DNA from 2 places in the Corynebacterium sp. HMSC034A01 genome. Region 2 is predicted to be linked to the other one. Evidence: riboswitches for the same ligand, from Rfam matches in the RefSeq annotation. Region 2 holds a riboswitch; the other holds the start of a gene.
What was found. Region 2 has a riboswitch for thiamine pyrophosphate ahead of thiC (phosphomethylpyrimidine synthase ThiC). Riboswitches for the same ligand answer to the same signal wherever they lie in the genome.

Region 1 (3,402 bases), on a different contig from region 2:
TCGAGGGTGGCAAGCGGCGTGCCGTCGATAGGCACAAGCCCCACGAACCACTGTCCGGGGGAGCGGGCTTCGAGCTCGGTGGCGGAGAACTCGCCGACGGATGTGTCGATGACCAGCATGTCGCCCGGCAGCAGCACCGCGGCCTGTTCGGGCGCGTTGTTGCGTGGCACCGCGAGCTGCGGCTGCGGCAGGACCACGTGGACGTCGAAACGCCCCGTGTCTTTGTTGAGGCTGACCGCGGCCACCGTGGCGGGCTGCAGAAACGACGAGTGGACGCGCTCCAGCTCGTCAAAGTATGAGCGCCACTCGGGCGCGACCTCGCCCAGCACCGGCCCAGGCAGTTCGCCGCCGCTGCGGCGGCGCACGCGCCACGAGCGGTTCAGCGGGTTCGCCTCCAACACCACATCGACGTACGTGGTGCCTCTGCGGCCCGCGAAGTCGGAGAAGAGGGCGGCCTGCGAGACGTGGTCCACCGGGACTTCCACGCCGGCACCCCACGTCGACGGGGCGAGGGAATACTGCTTGGCTGCCATGGAGGGAATTGTAGGCAGGCGCTAACGCACCTTCTTCACCAGCTTCACCGCGCCCAGCACAATGAATCCGACAACCAGGCCGGCCACCAGGGAAACGCTGGTGTCCACCAGCCAGCCCAGCGCGCCGCCGCCGACGGCCTCCTGGCCCATCGCGATGACGTCGTGCGGCCAGTGCCAGCCGAAGACCGCGTCGAAACCGCGGATGAGCAGGTGGCCGCCCACCCACAGCATCGCCACGGTGCCGATGATGCCGATCGCGTTGAGCACGTACGGCATGCTCTTGACCAGCGCACGGCCAGTCTTTTCGGCGTTGCCGCGCTTGATCATGCCGTGGCCGATGTCGTCGATCTTGACCAGCAGCGCAACGGCGCCGTAGACCGCGATGGTGATGAAGATGGCTACCGCGACCAACACGGCGGCTTCCATCCACACGGGCTGGTCCTTGACCTCGTCGAGGGAGATGAACATGATCTCCGTGGACAGAATCAGGTCCGTGCGGATCGCGCTTTTGACCAGGGCGTCTTCGTCCTGGTCGGACTTGTTGGCGGCCTGCTCGGCTTCCGCGTCGGCGTCGGACGACAGCTTGTGCGCAATCTTCTCCGCGCCCTCGAACGCGAGGTAGGTGCCGCCGAGCATGAGGATCGGGGTCAGCGCCCACGGCGCAAACGCGTTGAGCAGCAGTGCGACCGGCAGGATGAAGACCAGTTTGTTGCGCAGCGAGCCCTTGGTGATGCGCCAGATCATCGGCAGCTCGCGTGCCGGCGTCACGCCTTCGAGGTACTGCGGGGTCACCGCGGCATCGTCGATGACAACGCCGGCGGCCTTCGAAGAAGTCTTTGCGGTCATGCCGGCGACGTCGTCGATGCTTGCGGCGGCTTGGCGGGCGATCAGGGCGACGTCGTCGAGCAGGGCGAGTAGGCCACCGGCCATGTGGGGGTTCTCCTCGGGAGGTGGGGAAAGTAACTCGGCCAGTATACGGAAACAGGTGTAACCGGCCTTGCGGGGTGGGGTAAGGATTGCCTAACCTCTGTTAGGGTGGTGTCATGCAGACATCCCAGGCCATCGTGAAAACAGCCCGTCCCGAGCGCTACGCCAAACAGCTCGCTTCCCACTTCAGCAGGAAAGTTGAGGCGTCGTGGGACGACACCGCACGCGAAGGCGCGATTGTCTTCCGCGCGCAAGACGGAGCAGGGGAGAGCACTCGGTGCAGCCTCGCTGCGGTAGAGGGGGAGCTGCACATGCGTATCGACGGCACCGCCGACGCGGTCGAGCGCGTCGAACGTGTAGTAGGCACGCACCTCGTGCGCTTCGGTGCCCGGGACGGGCTCGCCGTGCAGTGGCAGCGCGGTGACGGACCGGGGCAAAGCTTCGCGGTCTCCGAGCCGGAAGCGCCGAATCGATGATGTAGCATCATTTCGACAACTGAATGCCCCACACGGGTGCTGCCGCGACACAGCGGCGGCTGAGATACCGAAACGATTCGGTGAACCGTTGCACCTGATCCGGGTAATGCCGGCGATAGGAAGGAAGATTCGCACATGACTGTGCCCGCAAACTCTGCAGCGCCGAAGAAGAACTCCTGGCGCGTTGTAGACATCGTCACCGCCGCCGTCCTGGGCGTGGCCTGCGGCCTGCTGTTCTGGGTGTGGAACAGTATCGGCTACGCCGGCTTCAAGGCGCTGGACACCCTCACTCCGGGCCTGGGCGGCCTTGCCGTGGGCATCTGGCTCATCGGAGGCGTGCTGGGTGGCCTGATCATCCGCAAGCCGGGCGCCGCACTGTTCGTCGAGGTTGTCGCCGCCTCCGTCTCCGCGGTGCTGGGCAGCCAGTGGGGCCCGGAGACGCTGTACTCGGGGCTTGCGCAGGGCCTGGGCGCGGAGCTTGTGTTCCTTGTGTTCGCCTACCGCCGCTTCAACCTGTCCGTGGCGGCGCTGGCCGGCATCGGCGCGGGCATCGGCGCGTTCATCTTGGAGCTGTTCACCTCCGCCAACCTGGCCATGAGCCTGCAGTTCAATTTGATCTACCTGACCTGCTTGATCATCTCCGGCGCTGTCCTCGCCGGCGTGCTGGCGTACTACCTGGTCAAGGCGCTGGCGCAGACCGGCGCGCTGGACCGCTTCGGCGCCGGCCGCGAGCGCTTCAACACAGCCGCGTAAATGTCGCTGGCCATCTCGGCGCGGGGGCTTTCCTACCAGCACGCGACGCGTCCGCAACCCGCGTTTTCCAACGTCGACCTCGACGTCGCGCGCGGCGAGAGGGTGCTTATTACCGGCGATTCGGGCTCGGGGAAGTCCACGCTGCTTGCGGTCATCGCCAAGCTTATCGACGACTCCGAGGACGGCAGCCGCACCGGCACCCTGAACGTGGACGGGACTGTCGGCATGGTGCTGCAGGACCCGGAGGCGCAGACCATCCTGTCGCGGGTGGGCGACGACGTCGCCTTCGGCGCCGAGAACCTCGGCGTACCCCGCGAGGAAATATGGCCGCGTGTGCAGCGCGCCCTCGACGCCGTGGGCCTCGACATCCCTCTGGACCACCGCACCGCGCACTTGTCTGGCGGTCAGAAGCAGCGCCTGGCTTTGGCGGGCGTGATCGCGATGGGGGCGGACATCCTCATCCTGGACGAGCCCACCGCTAACTTAGACCCGCGCGGGCGCGACGAGGTCATCGCCGCGGTGGACCGCGTCTGTCAGCGCACCGGCGCCACCTTGATCGTGGTGGAGCACCGCCCGAAGCACTGGGCGCACGTGGTTCAGACCTACTACCGACTGGACCAAACGGGCCTTTCCCGCATCAGCGCCGACGAGCTGCCGGACGCTCCGGCCTTGCCGCCGGCGAAGAAGGTGCCACGGGGAGTGCCTGCGGCCGT
Region 2 (3,402 bases):
GCGATGTCGGTGACCAGGGGGCCGAGCGTGTAAAACGGTGCCCCGCCGCACCACTGTTCTTCCTTCTCGTTGTTTACCTGGATCATGTTCAGCGGCACGTGGCCGGGGCCTTCGATCATGACCTGGACGTCGTAGTCCCAGGCGCGCTTGCAAAGCTCGCCGATGGTTTTCAGTTCCGCGAACTGCGCGGCGTCGTTGGCGTCGGCCACGGAGCCGGGGCGGAGCCCGTCGCCAAGCGAGAATGCGACGTCGTACTGGGAGAAGATCTCGCACAGCTCGTCGAAGTTCTCGTATAGGAAGGACTCCTTGTGGTGGGCGAGGCACCATCCGGCCATGATCGAGCCGCCGCGGGAGACGATGCCGGTGACGCGTTTGGAGGTCAGCGGTACGTACGGCAGGCGCACGCCGGCGTGCACGGTCATGTAGTCCACGCCCTGCTCGCACTGCTCGATCACGGTGTCGCGGAAGATTTCCCAGGTCAGGTCCTCCGCGATGCCGCCCACCTTCTCCAGCGCCTGGTAGATCGGCACCGTGCCGATCGGGACGGGGGAGTTGCGCAGGATCCACTCGCGGGTGGCGTGGATGTCGTCGCCGGTGGATAAGTCCATCACGGTGTCCGCGCCCCAGCGGGTGGCCCAGCGCAGCTTGTCCACCTCCTCGCGGATGGAAGATGTCACCGCGGAGTTGCCGATGTTGGCGTTGATCTTGGTCAAAAACGCGTTGCCGATGATCATCGGCTCGCTTTCCGGGTGGTTGACGTTGTTCGGGATGATGGCGCGGCCCGCGGCAACCTCTTCGCGCACCTTCTCCACGTCGCAGTGCTCGCGCAGTGCGACGAACTCCATCTCGCGGGTGATCTCGCCGCGGCGGGCATATGCCATCTGGGTCACGCGCTTGCCGTCTTTTGCGCGCAGCGGCGTGCGGGTCTCGCCGCGCCACTCTTCGCTGGCGGCGCCGCGTTTGACGGCTGCGCGGCCGTCGTCAAGCAAATTGCGCTCGCGGCCTGCGTACTCCTCCACGTCGCCGCGCGCCGCGATCCACTCGCCTCGCAGGCTCGGCAGGCCCACCTCCGGCTCCGTGTGCGGGCCGCGGGTGCGGTAGATCTTGAACGGCTCGTTCGGCCCGGTGGGGGAGTCATCCAGCTGGATCGCGGTCTCCGGAACCTCCAGCCCGTCTTTCACAATCGGGGCGTAGGAGTGCTTCGGGTGGATTTCATGGGCATAGATGTCGTGAGCCACGACCTTCTCCTTCCTTCGCTGGTGCTAACCAGACAGGTTCGAACGGTGCTCGCGCGGGCGTCAGCGCGATCTCAGCCCGGTGCCCCGGGCGCCCGTGTGGGGTCGCAGGCCACTGTATCCCGTCTTGGTGGCCGCGTCAGGCGGTTCGCTAGACTTTGCCCCTATGCAGCCGGAAACTCAGACGCGGATCAAGGACTTAAGCTCCACACTTTCCACCATTGAGAAGGTGATGGACCTGGACGTCCTGCGCGAGCGCGCCCGCGAGCTGGAGGCCCAAGCCGGGGACCCGTCGCTTTGGGACGACCCCGCGCACGCGCAAAAGGTCACCACCGAGCTGTCGAATGTGCAGGCGCGACTAAAGAAGGTCACGTCACTGCGCTCGCGTATCGACGACCTGCCGGTGATGTACGAACTCGCCGAAGAAGAAGGCGACGCCTCCATGGCCGACGAGGAACTGGAAGACGTGGCCGCGCAGATCGACTCTCTGGAGGTGCAGACCATGCTCTCCGGCGAGTACGACGCCCGCGAAGCCGTGGTGCACATTCGCTCCGGCGCCGGCGGCGTGGACGCCGCCGACTGGGCGGAGATGCTCATGCGCATGTACACCCGCTGGGCCGAAAAGGCCGGCCACAAGGTGGACATCTACGACATCTCCTACGCGGAAGAGGCCGGCATCAAGTCCGCCACCTTCGTCGTGCACGGCGAGTACCTCTACGGCCAGCTGTCGGTGGAGCAGGGCGCGCACCGGCTCGTGCGCATCTCGCCCTTTGACAACCAGGCGCGCCGCCAGACCTCGTTCGCCGAGGTGGAGGTGCTGCCCGTGGTGGAGCAGACCGACCACATCGACATCCCGGACTCAGACATCCGGGTGGACGTCTACCGCTCCTCCGGCCCCGGCGGGCAATCGGTGAACACCACCGACTCGGCCGTGCGCATCACCCACATCCCCACCGGCATCGTGGTGACCTGCCAGAACGAGAAGTCCCAGATCCAGAACAAGGCCTCGGCGCTGAACGTGCTCCAGTCCAAGCTGCTGGAGAAGAAGCGCCAGGAGGAAAAGGCCGAGATGGATGCCCTTGGCGCCGGCGGCAACGCCAGCTGGGGCAACCAGATGCGCTCCTATGTCCTGCACCCATACCAGATGGTCAAGGACCTGCGCACAGACTTTGAAGTCGGCGACCCGCAGAAGGTCCTCGACGGCGACATCGACGGGTTCTTGGAGGCCGGCATCCGCTGGCGCATGGCGCAGCAGCAGGAGGCTTAGGAGGCATCGGTCCGGGATGCGGTGACGGATGTGGGGCTTCCTGGGGTGGTTCGGCGTGGGTTCCTGACAGATTACGGCAGCCTCTTACATCGACCTGGGGCGATAGGATCCGACTGACAGATTCCGCCGCGATGTGTCTTGGGCGCGCGTTCGCCGACAACCACTACAGCCACACCAGTAACAGGTAAGGTGTGTCGCGTGATCCGATTCGACCATGTGACCAAGGCGTACCCGACGTCGACGCGCCCCGCGCTCGACGACGTCACGCTCGACATCCCCGACGGCGAGTTCGTGTTCCTCATCGGCGCGTCCGGCTCCGGCAAGTCGACCTTCCTGCAGCTTCTCATCCGCGAGGAAAACGTCTCCTCGGGCGACATCTTCTTCAACGACTTCCACGTCAACGCCCTAAACGGCAAGCAGGTGAACAAGCTGCGCCAATCCATCGGCTACGTGTTCCAGGACTTCCGCCTGCTGCAGAACCTAAGCGTCTACGACAACGTCGCGTTCGCGCTCGAGGTCATCGGCAAGCCGAAAAACCGCATCGCCAAGCTCGTCCCCGACGCCCTCGAGCTGGTCGGCCTCGGCGCCAAGGCGAACCGCATGCCACAGGAACTGTCCGGTGGTGAGCAGCAGCGCGTGGCTATTGCGAGAGCTTTCGTCGATAAGCCAAAGCTCATGCTTTGCGACGAACCAACGGGCAACCTCGACCCCGGCACCGCCGACGAAATTATGGCGCTGCTCGCCCGCATTAACCGCATGGGCACCACAGTGATCATGTCCACGCACAACGCGCGAGCGGTGGACGAGATGCGCAAACGCGTGGTGGAGCTGCAGCTGGGCAAGATCGTGCGCGACGAGGAAAACGGCGTGTACGGGGACGTGAGGAGGTAGCCGTGAACT

Region 1: another riboswitch for thiamine pyrophosphate. It lies ahead of HMPREF2791_RS09140 (ECF transporter S component); the one in region 2 lies ahead of thiC (phosphomethylpyrimidine synthase ThiC).

The regions. Positions count from the first base shown of each region.
Region 1 is NZ_KV835975.1:17,473-20,874, reverse strand. Features, by position in the region: gene HMPREF2791_RS09155 (hypothetical protein) at 1-533, opposite strand, end outside; gene HMPREF2791_RS09150 (DUF808 domain-containing protein) at 555-1,463, opposite strand; gene HMPREF2791_RS09145 (DUF2218 domain-containing protein) at 1,577-1,936, shown strand; TPP riboswitch at 1,959-2,075, shown strand; gene HMPREF2791_RS09140 (ECF transporter S component) at 2,072-2,689, shown strand; gene HMPREF2791_RS09135 (ABC transporter ATP-binding protein) at 2,690-3,402, shown strand, end outside.
Region 2 is NZ_KV835969.1:86,423-89,824, forward strand. Features, by position in the region: gene thiC (phosphomethylpyrimidine synthase ThiC) at 1-1,238, opposite strand, end outside; TPP riboswitch at 1,232-1,344, opposite strand; gene prfB (peptide chain release factor 2) at 1,402-2,502, shown strand; gene ftsE (cell division ATP-binding protein FtsE) at 2,701-3,393, shown strand; gene ftsX (permease-like cell division protein FtsX) at 3,396-3,402, shown strand, end outside.